One region of the Paenibacillus sp. PL2-23 genome, then DNA from elsewhere that is predicted to be linked to it. Evidence: riboswitches for the same ligand, from Rfam matches in the RefSeq annotation. Region 1 holds a riboswitch; each other region holds the start of a gene.

Region 1 (9,885 bases):
TGCTTCAGCTGACCGTGCTCCTGCAGCCATTCCACAACCGACTGCCAGGTCTCCAGCGACTGGGAGCCGAACGGCTCATCGCCCGCATCCATAAGCGGCAGCAGCATGTCTAGGCTCAGCTTCTCGATGTCGGCGTCGAGCGGGTATTCGGTTTTTTGCTGATCGAGCAGTACTCCCAGCGCTTCCTCCGGATGCTCCGCTGTATACTGCTGGCCTTTGGCTGCGGCATCCAGGAATTTGCGGTACAGCTCCTGCTTCTCCTCCGCGCCGTCCTCGCTTGCGATCAGCACCAGCTCGTAGTAGCTTGGCACGCCGTATTGTGTGGGGTCAAAGGAAACGAGCTCGACGCCTTCCTTCTCCAGCAGCAGCTTCTCGTGATTAATGTAGCCGCCAACGATGGCGTCTACCTTGTTGGTCGTCATAGCCGGGATAAGGTCCCATCCAATATCCTGCAGGCCTAGAGAGGAGGCGTCTCCGCCGTCGGCCTTCACCATTGTGCTTACAATGGCTTCGTTCAGCGGGATGGAGGGAAAACCGACTCGCGCGCTGGTCAGCTCCTTCGGACTTTGAATGCCGCTGGACTTCAGCGCGAGGACATGGCTAAGCGGATGCCGAACGAATGCGGCAAGCGATACGACCGGGATATCCTCCGAGCGGGAAATCGCAACCTGCATCTGATAGCTGAGCGCCAGATCCGCTTTGCCTGTGGCGACGAGCTTAACGGCATCGTTGGTGCCTGCCGGCGTCTGCAGATTGACCTTCAGCCCGGCCTCCTCGAAGTACCCTTGCTCTTCAGCGGCGTACAGGAAGGTGTGTACGGCATTGGGGTACCAGTCCAGCAGAAGCGTCAGCTCCTGAAGCTCGCCGGCCTCTTGTTTGTTGGAGCCTGCCGAGCAGCCTGTGAGCAGCAGCGCGCCTGCGACGGCCAGCGACAGAGTGGTGCGAAGGAACGATAATGGATGCTTGTTGAATTTCATGAATGATTCATCTCCAGTTTCTATAGGTCTAAGGTTCAAAAATCATAGAATTAAGCGCGGCGATGGCCGAGCAGCAGCCGTTCGATTGCCAACACAGCCGCAAACAATCCGATGCCCATCAAGGAAAGCAGCAGCACGCCCCCGAATACGGCATCGCCGGCCAGCATATGGGAGGCTCGCTTGGTATACATGCCGATTCCCGCCTGGCCGCCAAGCCATTCACCCAGCGTCGCTCCGCCTACGCTGATCGCGGCCCCAAGCTTCAGGCCCGTGAAGAAGCCGGGCATGGCGGAGGGGAGCTTCCACTTCAGGAACAGCTGTCCTGCAGTCGCGCCCATCGTCCGAAGCAGATCGCCAGTGTCTGCATCGGCGCGGCGGAAGCCAGCCGCAGTGTTCACCGCAATCGGGAAGTAGGTGAACAGGATAACGACAGCTACCTTGCTGCCAAGCTCATAGCCGAACCACATCACCATGATCGGTGACAACGCAACAATCGGAATCGTCTGGGAAGCGACGATTAGCGGATAGAGCGTGCGCTCGGCCAGACGGGACCGATCGATCCAGATGGCCGTCAGCAGCCCCAGCAAGGTGGAAAGGCCGAGGCCAAGCACCGCCTCCCACAAGGTAACGAAGAAGTGTCGCAGCAGCGGCTGACGATCCTCCCAGATGGCGGCGAGCACATCGGACAGTCTAGGTATCACATAATGCGGGATGCCTGCCAGCGGAGGGCCAAGCTCCCACAAGCCGGCAAGCAGCGCGGCGAACAGCAGAAGCGGTCCATTCGCGCGAGCCGCCGGAAGCAGCTTCTTCATCATCATCGCGTCACCGCCTCCTTGGCGGGCGGGCTAAGCGGATCCCGCTGCTCATACAAGTGAAGCAGCTGCCGCTTGAGCTCGATGAAGGCCGGGTCCAGCACCAGCGATGAATGACGAGGGCGCGGCAGCGGAACGTGAAGCTCGCGGAAGGAAACCACCGGCGCATGTGAGGCGACGAGCACCCGATCCGACAGCAGCAGCGCTTCATCCACATCATGAGTAATAAATAAGACCGTCTTGCGATGCTGCTCCCAGGTTTGCAAGAGCCACTCCTGCATGGAGGAGCGCGTCATGGCATCCAGCGCACCAAACGGTTCGTCCAGCAGCAGCAGCTCGCCCCCTCCCAGCAGGGAGCGGAGGAACGATACGCGCTGGCGCATGCCCCCGGACAACTCATGCGGATATTTGCGTTCCGTCCCGCCAAGTCCCATGCCCGGCAGCAGCTCCAGCACCTTGCGCCGCGCTTCTCGGCGCGCCACGCCTCTGAGCTCAAGTCCGATCGCAGCGTTATCCAGTACGGTACGCCAGGGCATCAGTCCGTCACGCTGCGGCATGTAGCCGATTCTCCCTTGCCTGACCGCTTCGGCGATGTCCAACCTCTCTGCGCCGAAGCCAATGGAGCCTTGCTCGGCAGGGAGGAGACCGGAGATGAGACGGAACAGCGTTGTTTTGCCCAGACCGCTCGCAGCCAGCAGGCTGACGAACTCTCTCTCCTGAAGCTCGAAGCTTAATCCCTCGAACAGCGGCCGCTCATCACCGGGGTAACGGAAGACGAGGCCGTTCACGGCTAACGCGGCAGGTTTCTTCCATGGCGCTAGGCCGTTGTGGCTCACACCGGCCACTCCTCAAGCCGGTATGCCATATCCCAGAACAGATATTCCAGCCGGGAGGTCGTCAGGAAATGCTCCTCCAGCAGCGCCAGCTCACGCTCAGGCAGACCGTCGGCCAGCTTGTTCATCTGTCCGATGCACCAGTCGGTCAGCTGTCCGAACTCCTCCGAGCTGTACATCAGAATCCATTCCCGGAACAGCGGATGCTCCAGCGCTTCTGGAATGGCCGCCAGCGCGACGCCAATCTCGCGATAGCTCCACATGCAGGGCAGCAGAGCGGCCAAAACCTGGGCAAGCGAGCCGCTCGCAGCCACATCCAGCATGTATTTGGTGTAGGTGATGGTTGTCGGCGCAGCCTTGGTCCCCTCCAGCTCCTCCCTGGTGACTCCGAACCGCTCGGCGTATTGGCGGTGAAGCTCCATCTCGACATGCAGAGTGGAATGGTACAGCTCCGCGAATTTGTGCATCGTCTCCAAATCAGGGGATTTGACGCTTGCAAGCGCGAACAGCTTGGCATAGTCAATGAGGTATACGTAATCTTGCTTCAAGTAATAGATGAATCGGTCAGCGCTTAACGAACCATTCCTAAGCTCGGTCAGGAACGGGTGCGCGTGGCTGCGATCCCAGATCGGCTTGCTGGCTTGATAGAGCCGCTCGCTGAATAAGGTCATGACAATCCCATCCTTTCTTGTGAGTAGCTTGGTTGAGGCGAGGACGGCTTCGGCGTATTACACCACTCCACAATAAAAGCCAGCATCACTTGCGCGTACCGGACAAGCTCCTCCATACTTGCGCTTTCATTAACGGCATGGGCTTGGCGCAGCTCGCCGGGACCGTAGATGACGGTTGGAATGCCCGCTCGGGCGATCCATCCGGCATCGGTGACGGTAGGGCTCATGCCGATCTCCGGGGCGGCGCCGACCAGCGCCTCATGGCTGCGGGCGAGCCCCTGCAAGCCTGCCGCATGACGGTCCAGCGCGAGCGACGGGAATATCTCGCCGCGTTCCTCCAGCATGGAGCGTCCGCCCCAACGGAAGCTTGGCGGATGGCTGCGGAGCCATGGGTCTCCATCTGCTACTCGCAGCAGATGGTCCTCAATCTCTTGGGTAACCTCTTCGAAATCCTCATCGGGGTAGAAGTGAACCGTGATCCATAACGCGCAGCGATCCGCGATAAAGGCGGCATGCCGTCCCCCTTCAATGACGGCGGGGTTAATCGTGTTGGAGCCTGCTGGGAAGCCGGGGTAAGACTTTGTCACGGCCCAATGCCTCTCCAGCTCCTGCAGTCCGTTAATAAGCTTCATCATCTTCTCGATGGCGCTGGCTCCCTGGACGCCGCCGCCTGCATGGATGAGCTTGGCGCGCATGCCGTCGTGGAACGTCTCCGGGCTTTGAATCGTAATCCAGCCGGTAATAACGCCGCCCTGCCCCTGAATCGCAAGGGAGCTTGTGTCGGCCACAATCGCGAAGTCGGCCTCACAGCCTCTTTCCATGCAAGCCCGAGTGCCGGCTTCGCCGGCTTCCTCACCAATAACGGACTGGAAGAGCAGGTCTCCACGGAGCTCGACCTCTTGCTCCCGCAGCAGTCCAAGAACGAATAAGAGAGCGGCAAGTCCGCCCTTCATATCGGATACGCCTCTGCCGTATAGGCGGCCATCCTCCAGAGACAGCGTGAAGGGATCACGCTTCCAACCGGAGGGATCGCCGACCTCGGCAACGTCAATATGGCCGTTAAGCAGCAGGCTGTTGTATTGGGCGCTGTGGGAGCCGCACTTGACAGCCGTTACATTAGGATCGCCGGGATAGACCTCCCAGAGTGAGGTTTCGAACCCGCATGCCGCGAGCTGGGACTCTACATATTGCTGAGCCTCCGCGGTGTTGCGGGCGGGTGGACTTACTGTGGGGAAGGCGACCAGCCGCTCCAGCAAGGCGAATAATTCGTCTTGACGGGATTCGGCGAGCGCCTGCAGTTGTTGAATGAGCTGCTGCGAAGCTTGTTGCTGCATAATTCCTCATGCACCTCCTAGATCGATGACCAGGACAGCGCCGGACATAGAAAAAACCATTCGAGAATAAACGAATGGCTTCAATTCGACTTGTTCTCTACGCCAGCATTACCTGGTTCAGATTAACGGTCAGGGAAACCAGTTCCCAATCTCAGCCAGACTTCATCCAGCCCCCGTACGATATTTAATTAGCTGTCACCACTATAAACCAGGTAACGGGAAAATGGCAATAACATTTTGGAGTAATATGCTATAATGAGCTTTAACGATGATAGGTTTGGTGGGATGGGTCATGACGATTACGGAGAACGGCACGCGGTCAGCGGCTTGTGATGATCCGTGCGGCGGTACGGAAGCGGATATTGGCAGCGTAAAGGACAAGCTGGTGGACGACCATACAGCCGTGGAGCTTGCGGATCTGTTCAAGGCGCTGGGAGACCCCACGCGCATACGGATTCTGCACGCCCTGCTGCAGTCGGAGCTGTGCGTGCATGATCTGACCGAGGTGCTGGAGATGGGGCAGTCGGCGATCTCCCACCAGCTGAGGCTGCTTCGCAACATGAGAATCGTGAAACGGCGCAAGGTCGGCAAAACCGTCTATTATTCACTGGACGACGACCACGTCGAGCAGCTTATCGTCCTCACGCTTCAGCACCTGAGACATGAATAACTGCAGAAACGGCCGCACGCCATCGCTTAGCGCTTCTAATAGAGGCTGGGCGATGGCTTTTTTTGGCGCGTTGGCAGAAATGGTGACTCACGCAGTGAAACTAATGGAAACCTCCTCGACTGATCCACTCATCCTCTACATGCAGTTGTGCAGTTAATTTCCTGAAAATGCTTATTATGCTTCAAATTAACTGCAGGTTCTGCAGCTCATTATCGCATTTGTGGCCAACTTTGTAATGTGAGCATTTCCATTCCAAAGCTGCTGCCTCACTTCCTCGGCTTAACTAAGGGAAAACCGCTGGCGGTACTCGCGAGGAGAGAGCCCCTCAAATCGGGAAAAGCAGGTCGCGAAGTAAGCCGCTTGGTTGAAGCCGACCTCCTCAGCTACGCGCGAGACGGACAAGTCCGTCTGCAGCAGAAGCAGCTTGGCTTGCTGGATGCGGAACCGCAGCAGATAGTCGAACGGCGAGCAGCCGAATTCCTGCTTCATGCAGCGGGCGATGTAGACGGGGTGGAAGTTGATGCTCTCCCCCAGCGATTGTGCTGTAATGTTTTCTCGGTAGTGCTGCCGCAGGTAAGAAGCGGCCCTCTCCGCACAAGCGAGCGCCGGCGTTGGTGAACGGGCTTCGACGGAGGCGGAGAGCAGGTCGATCACCTCCTGGAACACGAGCTGCTGCTTCCAGCGCACGCCGTGGATATGGTCGTTGATGCTCATCTGCGCCAATTGCGGAAGCTTGCTCTCCAGCAAGGCAAGGCTGGCAGCCTTGGCGAATTGGGGCAGACGCTTCACGAATGTGCGCGGGGCGAACTGCTCAGCCGCGGGGATCGGCTCCGCCGAATCGCTGAGTCTGGCCGGCGTCAGGGGGAAATCCGCATAGGACCATTCGCCAAGAGTGCGGAAGTGCGCCCAATAATATTCGGTATCCTCTTCACATGCTTGAGTGGGATAATGCTCCGCGTCGGGCCTCAGAATGAGCATATGCCCCGCGCGCACCTCGTAATGACGATCCTCTTCCCCCATATACAAGCAGCCCTTCATGACAACAATGAGATCAAATACGCCAATTGCTCTCCGGCTGGGATGCCGTCGTCCCGGAGGCATGACGGTGTGTCCGCCTATAATGTAGTGAGGCAGCGGTGGAACAGTCAGCTCAATTAGGCTCAGTTACAATCCCTCCACGTCAGGTTGGAATAATGAAAGTTTCGGTTGAAAATTTGAACCATCCTTTTCAGTATACCATTTATCATAGACATCGAGAATACCCCTGCATCTAAGCTACCTTACTAACGAAGTGAGAGTGTAGGCAGGGGATGAATCGGGAATTTTGCTCATGGATAGACACGAACATTTGTGCTATAATTGGAATGAGTTAACATTCATCTCTTTTGCAGCGAGGTGACGAATCAGACGATGCTCCAGCATAAAGCCTTCAAATTTCGGATCTATCCTAGTCATGTACAAATCATGCAACTGCGCAAAACGTTGGGTTGCTGCCGTTTTGTGTTCAACCACCTCCTATCAAAATGGAGTCAGATCTATCAGGCTACAGGCAAAGGTTTGTCTTATAACGCCTGTGCATCTCAGCTTCCTGACATGAAGCGCGAGTGGTCTTGGTTGAAAGAAGTGGATAGCATTGCCCTGCAGTCAGCTGTGCGAAACTTGGCTGACGGATATCAGCGCCACTTCAACAAGCAAAATGAACGACCTCGCTTCAAGAGTCGAAAGCATCCCGTACAAAGCTATACGACGCGATATACGAACGGGAACATTGCCGTGAAGGGAAACCGTCTGCAACTTCCCAAGCTAGGCTGGGTACCCTATGCCAAGTCAAGGGAGATCGAAGGCCGGATCCTATCCGCTACCGTACGACTAGCCCCAAGCGGCAAATGGTTTGTATCGTTGGTATGCGAGGTTGACATCCAGCCTCTTCCTTTAACGGACAGCATACTTGGCATTGACGTGGGTATCAAGTATCTTGCCGTGCCTTCGGAAGGTCCTGCAATGGATAATCCAAGATATACATTGCGATATGAACGGCTGCTCACGAAATGGCAGCGCATCCTTGCAAGAAGGAAACAAGGCGGAAGTAACTGGTCTAAAGCGAAAAGAAAAGTCGCCCTCATCCATGAAAGGATTCGAAATAGCCGATTAGACGCGATGCATAAGCAGACGACGAAATGGATCCGTGAAAACCAAACGATCTGTCTCGAGGACTTACGCATTGCTAACATGATGAAACAACAACACCTCGCCAAACACATAGCAGATGCTTCCTGGGGCGAAATGAGCCGACAACTGCATTATAAAGCCAAGTGGTATGGCCGAACGGTCAAAGAAACACCGGTTTTTGCGCCAACGAGTCAAACCTGTCACATCTGTGGGAACAAGCAAGCAGAAGTGAGAGATTTGAGCGTGCGGGAATGGACATGTTCATCCTGCCAAACACCACATGACCGAGATTGGAATGCGGCACAAAACATAAAGGCCATGGCCCAGTAATGAACAAAATAGGAACTGTGGGAACCGCAGGGATCGCTTGGTGTACGATATTTTGAAAGGAAATATCGCTACGACTTTGCTCCGTGAGGAGCAACAACCCAAGAATCCTCCACCTCTTAGGTGGCGGGAGTGTTCAAAATTCAATATGAAATGGAGCGAAGAAGAGCCCTCCGCCGGGCTTAGCGATTCGCGCTGGAGGATGGGGAGCATGAAGGATAACGTCAAAAAACTGACCCTGTGGGCGCTCGCCTGGCCAATCTTCATTGAGCTGTTTCTGCAGTTTCTGCTTGGAGCGGCGGACACGCTGATGGTCAGCCGCATTTCGGACGACGCGGTTGCCGTCGTCGGTTTTTCAAATCAGTTGTTTTCAGCGATGATGACGTTGTTCGTGACGGTGGCGAGCGGAGCGGGCATTCTGATTGCACAGAAGCTGGGGGCGGGCAAAGCCGAGGATGCCCGTACGCTTGGCATTATGTCCTTAACTGTAAGCGGCGGTATCGGACTTGCCATTAGTGTCTTGCTTTATTTGTTCCCCCGCCAGATCTCGGCATGGCTGCAGCTGCCGGAGGAGCTGCTGCCGCTTGCGGAAACATATGTCTCCATCGTGGGAGGGGGCATGGTGCTGGTCGCCATGATGTCGGCGCTCAGTACAGCCATCCGCAACACCGGCAATACGAAGGGACCGATGTACATCGCGATTGGCATGAACGTGGTGCATGTGGCGTTGAACTACGCCTTTATTTTCGGAGCGTGGGGATTTCCCGAATGGGGCTTGCTGGGCGTTGCATTGTCCACCGTCATTTGCCGGCTGCTCGCGGTGCTGGTGCTCTTATTTATGTTCCTGCATACCTTCGCCCGTCCTATTCGAATTCGCGACTTGGCGCTGTTCGACCGTGGTTTGTTCGGTGAAATTATCCGGATTGGGTGGCCGCTCGGCGTCAATATGTCCTGTTGGGTATTCTCGCAGCTGGCTATCTATACGTACATTGCAATGATTGGTGCGGCGGAGCTTGCGGCGCGAACCTATATGAATACGCTGGAGTCGTTCTGCTTCATGCTTGGCTATTCCATTGCGTTGGCGCTGCAAATCCAGATTGCCCTCCTGTTCGGGGCGGGGCGAATGAAGGAGGCGTATCGGACGTCGTTCCGCGCGCTGGGCATAGGGCTTGGCCTCGTATTCGTGAACGCGGTCGTTATCTATGCGATCGGCAAGCCGGTGCTTGGGCTGCTCACGGAGGATGAGGCGATTATCGCATTCGGCGTGTCGCTGCTGGGACTTAATATACTGCTGCAGCCGGGCAAAATGCTTAATATGGCGATTCAAAACGCCCTGAACGCTGTAGGCGACACCAGATTTACGATGTGGATTTCGCTCGGCTCACTGTCAATCGTCGCAACCGGTGTCTCGTATTGGTTCGGAATCGGGCTTGGCTGGGGGCTGGCCGGTATTTATGCCGCGATGATCTTGGACGAATACATTCGCGGAGCGCTGGCGCTTATGAGATGGCGAGGACGCAAGAAGCTGCGCGCTGCGGCCGGCGATATGGCGGATGAGAGAGCGCCGGTGTCGAGCATTCGCCATGATGGGGTATTGGAGGTATAACGATTTGAACCCGCAGAGATGCGGGTTTTTTTCAAATTACCAGAAAGTATAAGTTTTCTCTATACTGGGCTTATATTTCAACGCGAAACGTATGATTCACACGGTTTAGGGGATTAGTAAAAAGTGGTTGCGGGATTGGTGAAGCAATTATATAATACATATGAGCATGTATTCATATATTAGCAATGGCTGGTCAGCATGCAAGCTGACGGCAAGGAGGGATAGTCGTGAGCCATCATAACGATTCTGTAAACACTCATACACACGCCCAAGGCGATAGCTGCAATCACTCACATAGTCAGGAACAGACACATAGCCGTGAGCAGACTCATAGCCATACACACGCACACTGTCACGGGGACGGGCACAGTCACAATGGCGCGCACAGCCATGACCACGGCCACCATCATGGCCACCTCGGCCATCATCATCACGGGCCGAACAACAAGGCGGGGCTGACGATCGCGCTTCTCATCACCTCAGGCA
Region 2 (9,885 bases), 1.8 Mb from region 1:
GCCTCTTCGATGCTGTGCGTAACCAGCAACACCGACCTCCTATTCTGCTCCCACAACGAGAGTAGCCACTTCTGCATCTGTCCCCGGGTAAGCGCGTCCAGCGCGCCGAACGGCTCGTCGAGCAGCATGAGGGGCTGAGGCGACAGCAGCGCTCTCAAGAACGACACGCGCTGCCTCATCCCGCCCGATAACACATGGGGATACGCGTCGGCGTAAGAGTCGAGGCCGATGCGTCTCAGCCATTCCCCAGCACGCGCTCGCGCCTCCTTCCTCGACACGCCCGCGACCGAGAGAGACAGCTCAATATTGCCTATGACGGTTCGCCATGGGAGCAGCGACGCCTGCTGAGGCATATACGCCACATGGCCGGTCTCGCCCGTCGTTTCTCTGCCGCCGATATGCACTTCGCCGGACGATGGTCTCGCAAGTCCCCCGATGATGCTGAACAGCGTCGTCTTGCCGCTGCCCGAAGGACCGATGATGGAGACAAATTCGCCTTCCGCGACGCGAAGCGACACATGGTGCAGCACCTCCTGCTCACCGCGTTTATCTGCAAATGTCTTGCTTACGTTCCGCACCTCAAGCATTCGGCTTCACCTCTTCCTTCGCCGGCCGCCAGCGGATCACCAGCTTCTCCGCCAGCGCGACCAGCCCGAACAGCGCCAGGCTGACCACGATGATCAGAATGGCGGCAGCGAATGCCCGCTCCGGCATAAATCCCCGGGTAGACAGCACCATGTAGCCCCCAAGGCCCAGCTTCGGCGACAGCATCTCCGCGAACGAGGCGCTCAGCACGCTGTAGGAGGCTGCGATCTTCAGCCCTGAGAACAATCCCAGCGCAGCGCCCGGCAGCTCCAGCCTCCAGAACAGCGTCCACTTCCCGCTGCCGATCATTTGCATATATCGCCGCAAGCCCTCGTCCGTCCCGGACAGGCCGCCCAGCATAGCGACGCTGACAGGGAAGAAGCAGACCAGCATCACAAGCAGCGCCTTCGGCAGCATGCCGTAGCCGAACAGCATCGTCATGATCGGGGCAAGGATGACGATGGGCACATTCTGCGACAGGATAAGCAGCGGATAGACGCCTCTGCGCGCGCCCGGCAGCAAATGCAGCAAAGCGGCGAGCCCGAAGCCCGCCGCCGATCCCCCCGCAAAGCCGATAAATGCCAGTCCAATCGTCGCGGCTGCATGCTCAATCAACCTCGGCCACACATTCGGCTTCAGCACCTCCTGCGCGACACCGGCCGGCGACGGCACAATCCACTCCTCCACCAGGGAGAAGGAGACCGCCGCTTGCCATACGCCAAGCACGGCGGCCAGCACAACGAGGGGCGGCCATATGCGGGACCAGCCCGCCGTTTTATTGCCCATCGGGATATTTCTCAAGCAGCCGGTCCATCGAGGCGCCGCTCTCCGGGTTATAATAAATTTTGATCTGCGAAATGACGGAGGCGCAGCCCATCTCCGCCATCGCTTCGTTCATCCGCTGCACCACCGCCAGGAGCTCGGCCAGCTCCCCTTCCATCGTCGTCTCCAGCGGAGCGACGCGGTAAGGAACGCCCGATGCCTTTATGATGTCGATTGCGCGATCCACGTAAGGAAGCACACTGGCTCCCCCCGGCGTGCTTGGCAATATCTGAATGCTGACCAGCGCGTTAGCCATACGATCCCTGCTTTCTGCTTGATGTTAGCCGTTATTCCGGCAAAAACTCGTTCGTGAACGCTTGCTCCGCGTCCAGCTCCTTCTCCAGAAGCCCGCGCTCGAACATCCAGTCCGCGTAGCTGTCCCACACGCTCAGCTTCTGCTCACCCCAGCGCGCCGCGTCGTCCTGGTAGCGAGGGCTTAGCCACTTCTGGCTCGCCTTCACCAGCTCCGGATTCAGATCGGGCTCCGCCGCGATCAGTATATCCGCCGCTTCCTCCGGCTGGTCAATCGCATACTGATAGCCTGCGGCAGCGCCCGCCGTGAATGCCTTCACCAGCTCCGGACTGTCGGCGATCAGCTTCTCGCTCGTGACGAGCACAGGCGTATAATAATCCAGCTTCTCGCTGTAATCCGTGAGGTAGACCATGTTCAGCTCTTCCCCGCGCAGCTCCGCCTCTACACCCGTCCAGGCATAATAGATCCAGGCGAAATCGATATCCCGCTTCACAGCCGCGAAGAAATCGCTGTCGCCTATGCTCATGATGTCGACCTTGCCGACATCTCCGCCGTCCTCGCGCATGAGCGCATCGATGACCGCTTCCTCCACCGGAGCGCCCCAGCCGCCATAACGCATGCCCTCGAACTTCTTGGGCGAATCGATGCCCTTCTCCTTTGGTGAAGCGAAGCCCGACGTATTATGCTGAATGACCGCCGCGATCGACACCAGCGGCACCTCCGCAATACGCGCCATCGTCACCGATTCCTGATAGCTGACGCCGAATTCCGCATTGCCTGCGGCAACCATCGCGTCGGCCCCCTCTTGCCCTGGCTGTATAATCTCGACCTCAAGCCCCTGCTCCTCAAAGAAGCCTTTGTCCCGAGCAACATACAGGCCCGTATGATTCGTATTGGGCGTCCAGTCCAGCACAACCTTCACTTTCTCCAGAGGCTTGTCCGCCGAATGATTCCCTTCCTTGCTGGCCGCCCCCTCGTTCCCGTTATTTCCGCCGCATCCGGCGATTGCCATTGCAAGCGCAAGCGTCGTCAGCGCACGACCCCATTTTCCTTTTGTATGGCTTCCCATGCTGCATCCCTCTCCCTGTCTGTTCAGTTGTTGGTGCCATTGACGGCTCTCCGTTCATACGAAAAAAAACGCCCCCCGGATACGGAAGACGTCGTGTTGTCGGCTGTCTCAAGCTGCTAAGCTAAGCTTCGATTCCTACGCCGGCATTATCCGGATCAGGTTATACGGGTCGGAATGTGTGGCATTCCCTCTCAGCCGGCTCCTCCAGCTCCCCGGAATATGCAATTCTCGTCAATAACGTTTCCATTATAGCAGACTGCGACCAGAATGCCAGCCTTATTTTTCCGCCTGCAGGCTTCTCAGCCCTTCGGCCGCCTCCGCGCGATACCGCTTTCGAATGCCAACAACAAGCATCGCGAGTGGAAGCACAATCTGGAACAGGGGCACAATCTTAAGGGTAATGTCGAGCCCGATCCAGATGTGGTACGTATTGTTAGGCTCCAGGAAGCTCATGCCATAGATGAACGCCCCAATCGGGAATACCAGGCTGCGCTGCGAAATGCCCGTTACCGCGTTAACCGTTAAGATGGAGGCGATGAACAGCGTTGTTATTTTGACATATAAGCCGGTGTACAGGAGCAAGGTTACAATAATATCAAGCCGCTCCAGGAAGTTCGCCAGCCGCACAAGCTGCACGACCTGCAGCAGAGGCAGCGCCGTCAGCGCGGACAGCTGGGGTCCCAGCACACACATAATGAGCATATTCATCCCGACTAGAAACGCGGATACGATCAGATAGGCTTTATACGATGCGGGCCCTATCAGGTTCTTCTCCTTGACCAGACTCCAGAACACCAGCATAACGACCATCTGTCCGAAGGGGAACGAGAGCAAATCCGGGAACACCGCCTGCACAATCGGCATGGGACCGTTCTCCATCATCGGCAGGAGCCGCCCAAGCTTCACCAGACCGCTGGAGAATACGAGCAAAATAAGCAATCCGTAGCTGATGACGACTACAGGCAGGAGCAGCTGGACGACTCGCACGAATACCTCGACGCCCTTGCTCGCCGTATACGCGCTGACAAGCAATATAATAAGCATAATGATCCATTTCGGCGTAAATCCGAGCAGCGCCATCGTTGTCAGCTCACCGAAGTCGCGCACGTTCCGCATGGATTCATACGCGAACCACATGGCTTGAATCACTCCCACGGCTCCGCCAATATATCGGCCGAAGTGGAACTTGTACAAATCCGCGATCCCGACACTGGGAGCCCGCTTCTGCAGCCGGATATACAAGACCAGCAGAATCAGTCCCACTGTCGCCGCAACGGTCATCGCAATCCACGAATCCTGCTTGGCCTTAATGCCCAGCTCGAATAGCGGCGTGCTGCCAATCATAAACAACATGATGAGAATGGCCAGCTGGCTTTTGCCTATTTGCTGCATGTTTCCCCTCCTCCCCGCGGCCGCAAGCGTCGTCAGCTCCCTGCTTTCTTCTGCGCATCCTTGAAATTATTACCGCTCATGCCTGTGGAATTCAGCTTCATCTTGACCGTTGCTTCAACCTCTGTCTGAGGGAATACGTCCCGCCAGCTTCCGCTTATTTCCTTCCATTGCTTCGGATAGCTTCGGTAAATGAGCGTGCCGAAGCCGGTCACGTCGACGCCCTGCTTGCGAACGGCCTCCCAGCCGTCCAGCATCGTCGCTTTGATCTCATTCTCAATCCGGCGCTCCAGCTTCTCTACCTCTGCCGGCTTGCTCAGATCTCCGGGGCAGTTGTATTCCATGAGTATCCCTGTTGCCTCGACGTCTGCACGTATGAGCCACTTGCCGTTCCTCGGCTCCGGCTTCAGCCTGGTGGAGGCGGTCAATATTCTGGCGGACGAGGTTTCCTTGCCCTTCCCTTCATCGGAGCAGGAGAACGATACGGTGGTTTTGTCGATATGATCGGTCAGCCACATAGTGCCTCTGCTCTGGTCATCATCCAGCCAGCCGACGAGCTTGTCTCCCTGGATAAGTCCAAGCTCGCTTAGCCGCACCTTCGTCTGCGTGGTCGTCCCCCCCATCATGCCCGCGTTATCAGTGCCTTCCCCTGGACCGGCGATGACAAGTCCCGGAATGCTGGTTGCCTGCGTGCTGCCAAGCAGCTCCATCAACACGTCGTGAGCTGTCATCTGGCGGAACGAGGAGCTTCCCAGCTCCTGATTCGCTATCATCCGCTGGATCGCCGCCCCCGGTATTTGCTCCAGCGGGATCAGCTGCTCCAGCATGCGCCTGGCGCTGCCTTTGGACAGGAAGACGCTTACGGTTTCTCTGGAATCGTGATTTCTCAGGTACGCCTCCAGCAAGGGACCCAGTCCCTTGCGCGCCGCTTCCTGCCCGATCACAATAGATTGATTGTGGGAGAAATAGAGCCTGCGGCTCGTCTCCTCGCTCGCTTTGCTGATGGCGTATCGGAAGTTCTCACCGGTTGTCGAGAACACATTGACTGCAGCAGTCCCGCTCTCCCCCGTCTGGCTGGAGATCGCTTTGGGAATGACGATCTGATAGGACAACGTCCACTTGCCGTTATGCCAGTCGACACCCGTGGCCGAGATAATCGCTATATCATTCAGCTCCACGCGATTCCAGCAGCCCGTCTGAACCAGCAGGAGCAAGGCGCATATCATGAATCTGAGCATTCGCATCGCGGTTGCCCCCTCTATTTGCCGGAATGCCGCTGCGCGGGCGGGCGCTTGGCACTGCCCTGCCGCCGCGGATTGCGAAGATTCGTGTCCATGGGCCGCAGCACGATCGACCACCAAGGCTTGCGGACAAATATCCCCTTCAGCATTACCCATTTATTCGGTGAAGGGGCGAACGGGGACATATACGGCACCCCGAACGAACGCAGCGACGTCAGGTGTACGATGATGAACAGCACCGATACATAAATGCCCAGAAATCCGAGCATGCCCGCCATGATCATAATGCCGAACCGAAGAATCCTCGACGTTGCCGCCATGCTGGATTCCGGCATCACGAAATTCGAAATCGCCGTAAAGGATACTACGATAACCATGCCGGCGGACACGATGCCCGCTTGCACAGCCGATTGCCCCAGCACGAGCGCGCCCACGATCGAGATGGCTGGACCAATTGCCCGCGGCATGCGCAGCCCCGCCTCGCGAAGCACCTCGAAGGTCATCTCCATCAGCAGGGCTTCCACCAGACCGGGGAATGGCACTCCTTCCCTCTGCGCCGCAAGGCTGATGAGCAGCGTCGTGGGCAGCATCTCTTGATGGAATGTCGTAATGGCGATATAGAGAGACGGGAAGATCATCGAGATGAGATAAGCGACATAACGGATTGTCCGGATGAACGTCGCGATGTCGAAGCGCTGATAATAATCCTCCGGCGAGTCGAAGAAGCTGAAGAACGTTGTGGGCGCAATCAACGCGATGGGAGAGCCGTCGACGAGAATGGCCACCTTGCCCTCCAGAATCGAAGCCGCGACCGTATCCGGCCTCTCCGTGTTCATCAGCGTAGGAAACATCGTAAACGATTCATCCTGTATAAACTCCTCAATATATCCGCTCTCCAGCACGCCGTCGATATCGATGGCGGCCAGCCTCCTGTACACTTCCTTCACTACGGCCGGATCCGCTACCCCATTCAAATATAGAACCGATACATTGGAATGGGTCTGCTCCCCAATCTTGTGCGTCTGCACATGCAGATTAGACGACCGGATAATGCGCCGAACGAGGCTGACATTCGTATGCACATCCTCGACAAAGCCATGCTGCGGTCCCCGGATCACCGTCTGCGTCTGTGGAATGGTGACGGCGCGCTGCTGGCCGCCATTCACATCGGCCAGCAGCGCCGTTACGCCGCCATCCGCCAGCAAGAGACAATGGCCATCCGCCATATATTGCAGCGCTTCCTCCATCGTCGACGTTTCCTTAACCGAGCTGATCGAGACGACGCAGGCTCGCATGGACGTGAGCAGCCGATCGCCCCGCTCCTCCGCATACGCGGGCAGCTCCATCGTCATCATCGGCGCGATGATGCTTTCGTTAATGGTTGCGGTCTCGACGAGACCGTCAATATAAAGCAGAGCAATCTCCCTCTCGGGGGCTGCGTCGCTGCGGAATAATCGAATAACCAGATCGCTGCTGCTCCCGAACCTTGCGTTCACGGCATGCACGTTCGCTTGAAGCGACGCGCTGAGCGGCGTTTTTGCCCCTTGTTTGGTTTCGCTCATAACGCACCCTCTATTTCCATGTTGCTTCTATATTGGCTCATTATGGCTTTCTTTATGTATAGCTTCAGCCTTCACCAACAAGGCGGGACTCCAATATGATGTACGGACTAAGCGAAACGGGAGGGAATGGGCCGCATGAACAGCATCAGCTTGTGCATGATCGTGCGCAATGAAGAGGACAGCCTGGGACGCTGTCTGGCATCCGTGAAGGAAGCGGTGGACGAGATCGTCATCGTCGACACCGGCTCCACCGACCGGACCAAGGAAATTGCGTCTTCCTTCGGCGCCGTTATCTACGACTTCGAATGGATTGACGACTTTGCCGCCGCGCGCAATTACGCTTTCGAGCAGGCGACGCAGACCTTCATCCTGTGGCTCGACGCGGACGACGTGCTGGAGGAAGCGGATTTGCGGCGCCTGCTGACACTTAAATCGCAGAAGCTTCCGTATGACAGTATTACAATGAGCTATCATCTGAGCTTCGACTCTGCCGGCAATCCTGTCTACAGCCTGCGCAGGAATCGCCTGGTGCGCCGCAGCGCGGGCTTTCGCTGGCACGGTCCCGTCCACGAATATTTGGCCGTCTCGGGGCGCATCCATCATAGCGACGTTGCCGTCACCCATCGCAAGGAGCGGCAGCATACCGACCGCAACCTCCGCATTTATTTGAAGCGGCTGGAGGCCGGAGAAACGTTCACACCGCGGGATCAATATTATTTCGCCAATGAGCTTCGCGATCATTCTCGCCTGGAGGAAGCCGCCTCGTGGTATGACAAATTTCTGGCATCCGGCCGCGGCTGGGTGGAGGACGAGATTGGCGCCTGTATGAAGCAAGCAGATTGCTACGGGCGGCTTGGGCAATCCGACCGCCAGATCGCGTCGCTGCTTCGCACGCTGAGCTACGATATCCCGCGAGCCGAATTTTGCTGCCAGCTTGGCGCCGCCCTGCTGGAGCAGAAGCGTTACCAGCAAGCTGCCTACTGGTTCACACAAGCGACGCGGCTCGAGAAGCCGGTCCACCTGATGAGCGCCACGGACAACGCCGCTTGGACCTGGCTCCCCCATCTGCAGCTGACGGTTTGCTACGACCGAATGGGCGACCGCGCCAAAGCGATGGAGCATCACCGCAAAGCCCGCAGCTACAACCCGGATCACCCCAGCATCGTCTTTAACGAGCAATACTTCAACAGGACGAAGACGTAATCGGGCTCCCCTGGGGACCAGAAGCTCGTATTAGGCAGGGCATCCAGCTTAAAAAGCGGCGTTCCCTCAGATGGGGACGCCGCTTTTGCTTATCTATTGAACATCAATGGTTGATCGCCAACTCCAATGCCGCCATCACTACTCGCCTTCTGTTCTTAGGAGAGAGCCTCAGATAATCCCTAATGGATTGCGTTTTGATCAGGGGCCGGGTGTCTTCATTTATGCGATCAAGCTCAATCTCAGCTATATACGAAGCAACCCGCCTCTAGTAAAAACGCGTGCGGAGAAGTCAAACGTCAGCGTTACCGTTGTAAAACCTGCCAACAAACCTTCAACGAACTCACAAACACTCCTCTTCAACGAACCAGAAGACCCCACGTGTGGGTTCGATTCATCGCATGCATGATTGAGGGCTATTCACTCAGAAAATGTGCCGAGCAATTACACAATGAAGTCACACATGTCACCTTGTTTTACTGGCGACATAAGATTCTTTCTGCCTTGAAGCAGGTTCCAACTGAAGCATTCCAGGACATCGTTGAAATGGACGAGACCTACTTTCTATACTCAGAAAAAGGCAAGCGGAAGATTGCTGACCGTAAACCCCGCAAACGAGGCGGCAAAGCCAAGTATCGTGGCATCAGTAAGGAACAAGTATGTGTCCTTGTCGCCCGTGACCGTCAGAAGATGACCTACTCTGGCGTTCTTGGACGTGGTCGCATTCAGACAACGAAATTAGATGAGGCGATTGGCAGTTATTTATCCGATTCGAACGTGCTTTGTACGGATGCTTGGCGGGCATTTAGCTCTTATGCGAATGCAAAAGGCTTAGCTCATTACCGATTCAAGTCCGATGGGAAACAACGGGTGAAGGGCGTTTACCACATCCAAAACGTAAACAGCTATCATAGTCGTTTGAAGAAATGGATGGACCGCTTCAATGGTGTTGCAACCAAATATTTGCAACATTATTTAGCTTGGTTCCGTTATATAGACAGCAAGGAATATGAGAATACTTCATCAAATAAGAAGAATATGTTGGTCCAATCGTGCTTGTTTACTGTTAATGACACGAATAAAAAGCTTCGGCTTTCTGCTTATTCTTGTTAAGCTTTCGGCTATTATTAATCCATTATGGATATTAAGTTACATGGAGGGATGATAATGAAAATATGGTCGATTTCTATTTTTTTGCTATTAATTCTAATAGGTTGTACGAACAATGGTAAACTCACCGAAGAACCAGAAAACAAAAGCATCACGGGAGATGAACCTCCAAAAGCCATGATTCAGATTGGAAATCAACTGTACGAAACAAAACTTGGCTCATATTGCTGGACAAGTAGATGTGTGGATACAGCGGGTCCAACTGAAACGCTAAAAGACAAAAATCCGATTACTGTAAATCCTGGCGATGAAATTAATTTCGTGATGGAATATCAACCAAAACCAAACAAATTTCATCTCGAACAATTTAATGAAAACAAACAATCTGAAGTTGCGTTGAATAATAATGGTTTTAATGCACCAGTACAAGAAGGAATATATTATTATTCCTATGGAACGTGGTGGATGGATGAAAAAGAAGCAAACGTATCCCGTGGGAGTGCCTTTTATGCATTTGTTATCAAAGTAAATTAAACGTTTCAAGTAAGCCTGTTCATCCTGAATGGGTACTATTGTTCAATAAACCGCCTTTCAACCAAGGTGGTTTTCTTATTCTTAAAAATCAACATTGGAGTTTAACATAGCCAAATGAAT
Region 3 (9,885 bases), 680 kb from region 1:
ACATGCAGACCCGCCTGAGACAAGCTGTCCAGAATGCCAATCATGCGAGCTGGATCGCCCTTCTCCCTTTTCACCATGCCTTCATAACCGATGATCATAGGCCGCTCCATAGTAAAAGGAGACGAGATATCCGGCTCTGCCAGCCGCTCAAGCCGCTTCGGCGAATTATAAATAACGACAACAGGCACCTGCGGATACCGTGCGGCATATAGGGAGGCGATGTGATCCGATACCGTAATGAGCCGATCGGTCTCCTTCATCAGCTCTCGCAGCAAGGGTGTATCCTTCTCCAGCTCATGGGCGTCGAATATTACGCTGACCGGTCTCCCCTGCTCGCGCCAATAGCGCTTGGCCTGCACCGCTTCGTACAGCGTTTCCGGCTCATGGGCATGATAGACGTCGGCTCCCGCATCCCTTGCCTTCACGAGCAAGCCATCCAGCTGATACGGCAACGACAGCTGCTGCAGGCTGCGCAGCATGGCCTTTTCGGCTTTCGCCTTCTGCAGGTCTGAAGAATAGCTCTTGGCCGTGTACGGCATGACCGTAACCTGATCCAGCAAGAATGAAGGAGCTTCGTATTGCTTATCCTTCAGCGGAGCCTTGTTCACATTCAGCAGCACCCCATTGTATCGGGGCGCCAGAAGATAAACCTCATGCCCAAGCGCCGCCAAGCTTCTGGCCTGCTTCCGGAACACTCTGGCGTCAAGAAAGGAATGCCTTCGAATCAGCTTGCATATTTTCAATCTAGGCTCCTCCGATCAGAAGCTTTGCCCGCGATGCCATCCAGCCGGTATTGTGCGTACAGCTCCTCATGGTCCTTCATCCACTCCGCCAAACGCCTCAGCATCTCCGGATAATCAGGCACAGGATAAGGGGCCATATCGCTTCTCGTATTGAGCAGGCTTTTGTCGTGCTGAAGCTTGTCGCAGGGCTCTATGTCGACATGATGCCCGTTCCGGAACGCCTCCCTGAACAGCATCAGCAGCTCATGCTTGGACACCCTCTCGCTGGCAGAGAGATGAACGATGCCGTCAAGCGGATTGGCCAGCATACGATCTACGAAGGAGGCGAGCTCTAGCGTCGTAACGCCATTCCAGTAGACCCTGGAATAGCCGCTGAGCTTGCCCTCCTGCATCATAAACCAATGGAAGAGGCCGATACCGTCCCGCTTGAGTTCGGGTCCGATAATGGATGTCCGGATCGTAAGATGTCCCGCTTGCATCACTTCTCCCAAGCTTTTGGACACGGCATACGCGGAGGTGCCATCAGGCTCAGCCGTCTCGTTGTAGGGTCCGTCCTGCCCCGAAAATACGCAATCCGTGCTAATATGAATAAGCCGATAGCCCAGCTTATCCCCCCACTCCGCCAGACGATGCGGGAGAAGGCTGTTAATAAGCCTCGCCTCCTCCGCCCGCTCCGCCGCCGCGTCGTTCAGTATGCCGGCCGCATTCACAACGGTATCTGGCCGGAGCTGGCTCAGCGCGGCTAGCAGCCTGTCATGGTCCCGCAAATCCAAATGCACCTGCCTCGTGTTCAGAGGAGAGTCCGTTCCTCGCCTCTTTACAGCCGTTACGTCATGGCCCCGCTCGGTCAAATACTGCACAAGCATATGCCCCGCCATGCCGCCAGCGCCTAATACGACTACCCTGCTCACGCTCAGCCCTCCCTGTATCTATATTCCATACTCCTCTTACGGAAGAGAACGGCCGCCACGGCCAGCTCCGAGCCTCATCCAATTGCCATGGCCCGCCAGATGCCTTGTCACATTCCGGGTATCATAGATGAACGGCGCATGAGCAGCCAGCATATCAAGGGGCAGAGCGCTATGATGTGTGGCGATGATCACGACGTCCATTCCTGCGACCCGCTCTGGCGTCAGCTCTACGCTTGCCAGCTGGTCCTCGCCCAGCTTCAGCTGAGGAATATAGGGGTCGTGATAGAACACATTCGCCCCCTCCAGCTGCAGCAGCTTCATCAAATCAAGCGAAGCGGATTCCCGGCAATCGGCGATGTCGGGCTTATACGCAGCTCCATATACAAGCACATTGCGGTCAGACAGCGAGCCTTGTGCCATCGCTTTTTTCAGCTGCTGGACGATATAGAGGGGCATCCTGTGGTTCACAGCGTTGGACATGCTAATAAACTCAGAGGTCAGTCCATGCTGCTTCACCTTCCATAGCAAATAGGAAGGATCTACAGGAATGCAGTGGCCTCCAATTCCAGGTCCGGGATAGAAGGGCATAAAGCCGAAAGGCTTCGTTCCCGCGGCGTCGATGACCTCCCATATGTCCAGATTCAGCTCGTCGCTGAGCATCGCCATTTCATTAATAAATGAAATATTGACGAGCCGATAGGCGTTTTCGAGAATTTTGGCCATCTCCGCTGCATCCGTGCTGGATACGGGATGAACGCTCGGGAACACCTCGCCATACAGCGACTGGACACGGTCCAGGCAATCCGACGTTGTGCCGCTGACGATTTTGGGTATACGCTCTAGAGGGAAATGGCGATTGCCGGGATCCACGCGCTCCGGAGAATAAGCCAGATAGAACCCGTCGCCCGCCTTCAGGCCCGATCGTTCCAGAAGCGGCAGCAGTACCTCGCGAGTCGTGCCGGGGTAGGTCGAGCTTTCCAGCACGACCAGCTGTCCCCTCTGGAGACGATGGCTGATCTGGGTCGCGGCGATTGTCAAATAGCTGAGATCCGGCGTGCCGTATGTTGTGAGCGGTGTCGGCACGCAGATGATGATCGCTTCTGCCGCTTGAATAGCTCCGTGCTGGCTGGTCGGGAGGAAGCGCTCGGTTCCCATGGCTTCCTGTATGCTCGTATTGGAGATTTCGTGAATGTAGCTGATCCCCCGCTGAAGCTTTTGAATTTTGCCCATATCGGGATCGATGCCCAGAACGCGGAAGCCTCTGGAGATGAACAGGAGCGCCAGTGGAAGACCAACATAACCTAAGCCAAGAATCGCAACCGTCTTCACATGCTGTCCATCCGGTATTAACCCGTCTTGTTGTTCATTCATACTTTCAACCATCTCGTAGTCTCTCGCCTTCTTTCCAGCCAGGTTTTCAATTAGCTAGAATTACCATATGACGAAATGGTAGAAATGGAATGGACGAATGAGCGTTTCCCGCGCAAAGAGGCTGACCGCCTAATTGGCGATCAGCCTCTTGCCTTCGTACTTCATATTCTATTCCAGCAGGCGATGTCTGCGCTTAACGCTTGTGGACTTCATCAGGCCGTCTCCGGTCGCGTCTGGCTGCCCTACCGGGAAGATGCGCTCCACCATCGCGTTAAACTCCATAATATAATTTTGCACGGGGTATCCATGCGCGCTGTCATTCATATAGCTGCCCATTCGCATGACGAAATCGGGATTGGCGGAGATGTAAATATTGGCAATCTGTGGATGGGACTGCTTGACCACCGAAGCGATCTGCCCCTTCAGTTGGGCAGTCAAATGCTCTTCTCCCGTGGACATGGCGCTCATGCGTTTGCGCTCGTCCCGGTTGTCATGATCCATCATCCCCATTTGGGTTCGGCTCATTATTCTGGCGTCCCCTTGAGGCAATTCGTCCTGCAGAGATACCGCGACATACGCATTTTTATCGGCCAGCATCACATACGAGACCTTTACGCCGTCTATATCCTGAATACGGTTGGCGATTTGCTCGCTCAATTCCAGACGATAATTCTGATGAGACCCGATTACGTTATTATTGGTTTGCTGGCTGCCTCGCACCCGATTTTTTTCGTTTTCGTTATCATGCGCGAACCGCTTGTCCCGAATCACATTGCCGAAGCTGTCCATCCGGACCTCATTCATCCGAATATTTTTATTGCCGAGATCGCCTTGGTATTCGCTGCAGCCGCCAAGCATCGTGCCGATCAGCACGCTGGCGGACAGCGCCGCTAACTGTTTACGCATAGGCTTTCCTTACCTCCTCGTGTCGTCGCTTCCAGCCTTCAAAGCCTCGCGCCGTGCGCCGCGCTTCGATATTGGGCCTGATCCTCTATATATTTTGCAGTTTGCATACTCGCTATTCGGCTTTCGGCTGCATTGACTTTTTGCCGCCGGCATCTTATATTAGTATCAAGTATTAGTACCTGGTGCTAACAATTAGAGCGAGGTGAGCCGTTTCATGACAACTACCCTGCAATCGAACGCGTGCGTAACCGCAATTGGCACTTATGTCCCCGGGCACATCATCACGAACTCCGATTTGGAGAAGCTGGTGGACACAAGCGATGAGTGGATCGTCCAGAGAACGGGCATTCGTGAACGCAGAGCCTTATCGCAAGGAGAAGGTGCCTTTGACCTTGTCGTCGGCGCCGTGCACAACATGACCGAGCGGTACGGGATTCCATTAGACGATGTCGATTATATTATTGTCGCAACCTCCACTCCTGATACCGTATTCCCAAGTATGGCTGCCCGCATTCAATCCCGCTTCGGCATTAGCGGCTGCGGCGCCGTCGATCTGCAGGCCGCCTGCGCCGGCTTCACTGCCGCGCTTCAGCTTGGCAATGCTCTGCTGCTGACGGGTATTTACCGCAAAATATTAATTGTCGGCGTCGATGCGTTGACCACAGTGACCGACTATACGGACCGCACGACATGTATATTGTTCGGAGACGGCGCGGGAGCCATGCTGCTGGAGCGAGCTTCGAGCGGAGGCGGAGGCTGTATGCTGGCGTCCTATTCCGACACGGACGGCTCCGGCGGGCACCATGTTTATTTGAGCAACAGTGCGAATCGCATCGATGAGCATGAGCTGCTGGATCATGGGAAGATTGTGCAGAACGGGCGTGAGGTTTACCGCTGGGCCGTCAGCCACGTGTCGGAGGGCATACGCAAGCTGATGGCGGGCAGCGGCATGGACGCGGAGCAGCTCAACTGGTTCGTGCCGCATAATGCCAATCAACGCATTATCGACGCTTTGTGCGAGAGAACTGGCTTTCGTCCGGAGCAAGCCTTGTCCAGTATCTCGCGCTACGGCAACACCTCAGCAGCATCCATCCCTCTTGCTCTGGATGACGCGGTCAAGGACGGCCGCGTACAGAGCGGCGACACGCTGCTGCTCTATGGCTTCGGCGGCGGACTGACGCAAGCCGGCGTCATTATGCGCTGGTCCCTTTAGCTTAGCCAACAAAGAAGGATACAGCTTGTGCGTGCGATTGCCGCGCGCATAGCTGTATCCTTTAGAATCCATTTATGATTTCATATAGGAGATGATTTGTGAGCCGATGCCGAAGTCCACTCCGACTTTCCCCATACGTACCGCTACCTGATGGGCCAGCACGACGGCATTGACGCCGCAGGAGGCGAGCACCATATCGTATTCGTCCTTCCGTTCCTCGAGCACTCTCAGCGTATCCTCCATCATTCCGTTGCGCTCGAACGGCAGCGTGAACGGGATGGTCAGGTTGAAGGGAGGTTTAATAAGCCGCTGCTTCGTTCCTCCCGCCCAGCGGGATACCAGGACAACACGAGCGCCTTGCTCCGCAAGCATGCTCCAGAAGGGCTGATATTGGACCAGCTCCCGGTTCACAATCGCATTGCAGACGGCCTTGGGCTCCAGGGCAAAATGCTGGAATATCCGGTTTGTCAGCGCCCGCTTGTGATTGGGATGGGCCCGGATTACATTATCATTTTGAGCCAAAATGCCTACGATATCGGCTTCGCGAATGGCTGTCACCAGCTGATCCCGGAATGGAAGGTTGGGCAGCCTGATGCCCTTCCTGCCTTTGTTCGCCTCCTGCACCCACAGCTGCTTCAGTGTCTGCTCCATTGAATATACGGAATCCTGCGACAATACAAAGTTTTCCCCGTCACCAATGCGTACGAGACAATAGGGCTTCTTCTCGACGAGCGCGTTCCTCAGGCGGGATATGATTTCATCCTTGCCCAGCAGGCTCTCGTTCGGAATATGTGCAATCATGTGCAATCCTCCCAGTATTCAGATCCTCTCATTCTTCGTCCTGATAGTATATGAGTGGAATAAGGGAGGGATTGGACAGCTGCCCGCGCCAAGGGTCTGTCTATGTATACATTTCACTGCCCGCCGCCTTGAACGCTTCCGCCTTCTCCTTCATGCCGGCTTCGATAGCTTCGGAGGTCTCGAGTCCGCTGCGCGCCGCATAATCACGAATATCCTGCGTAATCCTCATGCTGCAAAACTTCGGACCGCACATGGAGCAGAAATGCGCCGACTTGGCCGCCTCCGCCGGCAGTGTTTCGTCATGGTAAGCCATCGCCCGCTCGGGATCCAGCGACAGATGGAATTGATCGCGCCAGCGGAACTCGAAGCGAGCCTTGGACAAGGCGTCGTCTCTCTCCTTCGCTCGGGGATGCCCCTTCGCCAGATCCGCCGCATGCGCCGCTATCTTGTATGTGATCACGCCCTCCTTCACATCCTCCTTATTCGGCAACCCCAGATGCTCCTTAGGGGTCACATAACAGAGCATCGCCGTTCCGAACCAGCCGATCATCGCCGCGCCAATCGCGGAAGTAATATGATCATAGCCCGGAGCAATGTCCGTGGTCAGCGGGCCCAGCGTATAGAATGGCGCCTCGTCGCATACTTCCAGCTGACGTGTCATGTTCTCCTGAATCAGATGCATCGGCACATGTCCCGGACCTTCGATCATGACCTGCACATCATGCTTCCAAGCGATTTTGGTCAGCTCTCCCAGCGTCTCCAGCTCCGCGAACTGCGCCTCATCATTGGCGTCCGCGATGGAGCCGGGACGAAGGCCGTCGCCGAGCGAGAATGACACGTCATATTGCTTCATAATGAGGCAGATCTCCTCGAAATGGGTATACAGGAAATTTTCCTTATGATGCGCAAGGCACCAAGCAGCCATTATGGAACCGCCCCTGGAGACGATGCCCGTCACGCGCGCCGCCGTTAGCGGAATGTACCGCAGCAGCACACCGGCATGAATGGTAAAATAATCAACCCCCTGTTCCGCCTGCTCAATCAGCGTATCGCGGAACACCTCCCAGCTCAGATCCTCCGCTTTGCCGTTCACCTTCTCCAGCGCCTGATAGATCGGTACAGTGCCTACGGGCACCGGTGAATTGCGCACGATCCACTCCCGCGTCGTATGAATGTTTTTGCCCGTGGACAAGTCCATAATCGTGTCGGCTCCCCAGCGAGTCGCCCATGTCATCTTCTCTACCTCCTCCTCGATGGAGGAGGCAACCGCGGAGTTGCCAATATTGGCGTTAATCTTCACATGAAACCCTCTGCCGATAATCATAGGCTCGCATTCAGGGTGATTGATGTTCGCCGGTATGATCGCTCGTCCCCTGGCTACTTCATCCCTGACAAATTCGGGCGACATGCCCTCCCTTATCGCAATAAACTCCATCTCCGGCGTAATGATGCCCTGCCGCGCGTAATGAAGCTGGGTGACGTTACCCCCCTTTTTGGCGCGCAGCGGCCGGCTGTTCACGTTCGGGAAAAGCTCCGCCCCTCTCTCACGGGCTCTCTCGGCGGTCGTAAAGCCGTTATCCTCAGGCTTCACCTCCCGGCCCTCATACGCTTCCACGTCTCCGCGTTCCATAATCCAGCCTTCCCTAAGCTTCGGCAGACCTGCGCGAACATCGGCGACATAAGAGGGGTCGGTATAGGGACCGCTGGAATCATATACGAGGATAGGCTCATTCGGCTTCTCCTGCCCATCCCTGCCCGTACTAGGGCTCAGCTCAATCTCCCTTACAGGCACTTGAATGCAGGGCTTCGAGCCTTGCACGTACTTCTTGCGGCTTCCTGAGATTGGTGTTGTTTGCATAACAAAAAAACCTCCTAAAATGGAATTGGAATTCCACCTGGAGGCATACTCAGACCTATAAGAAAGTTTCAGCTTGGCAAGAAGGCTCACCCATGCAGACTATACTAACGGCAAGGCATACCGCCAGCCGCTAGCTGCGACGAGCCTGCGCGTCACCGATGGAACGATAACAACGGCTTGCGCTCGCAAAGCTGTATTCCCACTTTCCTACGCTGGCATGACCCAGATCAGGTTCAAAGGGACCAAAGCAATCGCTTTATCTCAGCCTTTCGGCGCCCCTAGTGGATTTCCTTGTTACAATATACGATTGTCTGGCAGCTATTGTCAACCTGTCATACAACTTTTTATGTGAACGATACCGTGCCAGCCTATAGCTTGATCTTCTGCTGGAACAATCCCGCCTGTCTGGCCGCCATATAAATAATGACGATGAGCGGTCCGATAAATACGCCGATGACGCCCACCAGCTTGAAGCCCACGTATAGGCTGATAAGGGCCGACAAAGCCCCGATTCCAACAGAATCCCCCAATATTTTGGGCTCAACGATACGGCGGAATACGGTAATGAACAGGAACAGAATAACGAGTCCGATGCCTGTATATACATCACCTGTCAGAATCAGATAAGCCGCCCAAGGCACCAGCACCGACCCCGTGCCCAGTATCGGCATAATGTCCACGATAATAATGAGCAGGGCAATCGCCATGGGATATTTGATATCCAGGATAAGCAAGCCCGCAAGGGAAATTACGTAGGTCATGGCGCTTAAAATAATCTGCGAGCGAAGGAAGCCGAATATGGATCGGCGCAAGTTATTCAGCATCTGATCCACCTGCGGACGAGACGATTCATCGAACAATGACAGCACCGAGGCCTTCATCGTATGGAGGCTGAAGCTGAACATATAGACAGCGACCAGGAACACGATAAAAAAGATGAAGACGCCAGGGAGCGAAGAGGCGAACGACACGACAGAGCTTGACAGCTTGCCCACCATTGTCGTGATGGTGCCGGTGAGCTTCAGGAGGTAGCCCTCCAGTGTCTCGATAGCGTCAGGCGGAAGATTCTGGTACAAGCCCCGAGCATCCACCAGGAGCTGGTCGACGATTTCGCTTGCGTTTTCAAAATATTGCGGAACCTTCTGCAGGTACGCGATCAGCTCGGCCACTATTTTGATGCCTAGCAGCACAATTAAGCCTATAAGCAGAACGGTGAACAGCGTGCTGGATATAATAGCCGCGACGAGCCTGTTCAGCTTGAAGCGCCTCATTAGCATACCGTTCAGAGGCTCCAGGAAGATGGCCACGACAAGGGCCAGCAGGAACGGAGCTCCAACTGTGAATGACAGATAAATCAACAGCAGGCCAACGGCAATCATCACGATCGTGCGAATGGACATGCGGTTTCCCTCCTCTCCCAGATTCTATTCTAATTTCGCGCTGCGCATGAGAAAATTCTCTTCCTTGTAATACATATCTTTGACCAGCAGATTGGGACCGCAGCACGATGCCGCCGGGCAATGGCAATTAACGCTTTGGGCCAGCGGATGCTCCAGCCAGCGATTGAACAGCTCGTCCAGACTGGAGTCCGCAATGTTGCCGAACGCCGGCACATCAGAGAAATCCGTTACGAATACGTCGCCCGTGAACAAGTTGACATTCAGCCGGTTGCGTCCGTCGGGATCATTCCTCACTGTCACATTGCGCTCTTGCGAAAGCCTCTTAAGCAGCGCCCGCTCCTCCGCATTGTCGCTGCACTGGTAGAACGGAAGTGTGCCGAAGAGCATCCAAACCTCTTGATCTCGAGTATCCAGCAGCGTCTTGACGGCTTCGCTCATCTGCTCTCTTGAAATGACGGGCAGATCCTTGGCGAAGGAGCTCGGATACATGGGATGCACCTCGTGCCGCTGACAGCCCATGTCGACAATTAACTGATGGATTTGGTCAATCTTGTTGTATGTGCGGTAATTAATCATGGATTCTGCAGACACCAGGACACCTGCGTCGCTGAGCCGGCGAGCGTTGTCGATCATACGATTGTACAGCTTGGTGGCCGCTTCCAGCGAGACGCTGTGTCCCGAC

What was found. Region 1 has a riboswitch for thiamine pyrophosphate ahead of AB1S56_RS06420 (acetylornithine deacetylase). Riboswitches for the same ligand answer to the same signal wherever they lie in the genome.
Region 2: another riboswitch for thiamine pyrophosphate. It lies ahead of AB1S56_RS14360 (ABC transporter substrate-binding protein); the one in region 1 lies ahead of AB1S56_RS06420 (acetylornithine deacetylase).
Region 3: another riboswitch for thiamine pyrophosphate. It lies ahead of thiC (phosphomethylpyrimidine synthase ThiC); the one in region 1 lies ahead of AB1S56_RS06420 (acetylornithine deacetylase).

The regions. Positions count from the first base shown of each region.
Region 1 covers NZ_CP162129.1:1,515,875-1,525,759, forward strand. Annotated here, with positions in the region: gene AB1S56_RS06400 (ABC transporter substrate-binding protein) at 1-977, opposite strand, end outside; gene AB1S56_RS06405 (ABC transporter permease) at 1,028-1,795, opposite strand; gene AB1S56_RS06410 (ABC transporter ATP-binding protein) at 1,792-2,625, opposite strand; gene tenA (thiaminase II) at 2,622-3,293, opposite strand; gene AB1S56_RS06420 (acetylornithine deacetylase) at 3,290-4,627, opposite strand; TPP riboswitch at 4,705-4,814, opposite strand; gene AB1S56_RS06425 (metalloregulator ArsR/SmtB family transcription factor) at 4,896-5,297, shown strand; gene AB1S56_RS06430 (helix-turn-helix domain-containing protein) at 5,577-6,398, opposite strand; gene tnpB (IS200/IS605 family element RNA-guided endonuclease TnpB) at 6,708-7,796, shown strand; gene AB1S56_RS06440 (MATE family efflux transporter) at 8,005-9,399, shown strand; gene AB1S56_RS06445 (cation diffusion facilitator family transporter) at 9,627-9,885, shown strand, end outside.
Region 2 covers NZ_CP162129.1:3,282,050-3,291,934, forward strand. Annotated here, with positions in the region: gene AB1S56_RS14345 (ABC transporter ATP-binding protein) at 1-587, opposite strand, end outside; gene AB1S56_RS14350 (ABC transporter permease) at 580-1,371, opposite strand; gene AB1S56_RS14355 (MTH1187 family thiamine-binding protein) at 1,361-1,663, opposite strand; gene AB1S56_RS14360 (ABC transporter substrate-binding protein) at 1,695-2,729, opposite strand; TPP riboswitch at 2,843-2,954, opposite strand; gene AB1S56_RS14365 (endospore germination permease) at 3,006-4,121, opposite strand; gene AB1S56_RS14370 (Ger(x)C family spore germination protein) at 4,154-5,362, opposite strand; gene AB1S56_RS14375 (spore germination protein) at 5,377-6,921, opposite strand; gene AB1S56_RS14380 (glycosyltransferase) at 7,057-8,124, shown strand; partial or broken gene AB1S56_RS14385 (IS1595 family transposase) at 8,410-9,234, shown strand; gene AB1S56_RS14390 (hypothetical protein) at 9,289-9,765, shown strand; gene AB1S56_RS14395 (hypothetical protein) at 9,880-9,885, shown strand, end outside.
Region 3 covers NZ_CP162129.1:2,192,448-2,202,332, reverse strand. Annotated here, with positions in the region: gene AB1S56_RS09145 (glycosyltransferase) at 1-743, opposite strand, end outside; gene AB1S56_RS09140 (SDR family oxidoreductase) at 740-1,654, opposite strand; gene AB1S56_RS09135 (nucleotide sugar dehydrogenase) at 1,691-3,025, opposite strand; gene AB1S56_RS09130 (YhcN/YlaJ family sporulation lipoprotein) at 3,194-3,931, opposite strand; gene AB1S56_RS09125 (ketoacyl-ACP synthase III) at 4,146-5,144, shown strand; gene AB1S56_RS09120 (GT-D fold domain-containing glycosyltransferase) at 5,217-5,945, opposite strand; gene thiC (phosphomethylpyrimidine synthase ThiC) at 6,046-7,803, opposite strand; TPP riboswitch at 7,991-8,093, opposite strand; gene ytvI (sporulation integral membrane protein YtvI) at 8,172-9,203, opposite strand; gene yfkAB (radical SAM/CxCxxxxC motif protein YfkAB) at 9,228-9,885, opposite strand, start outside.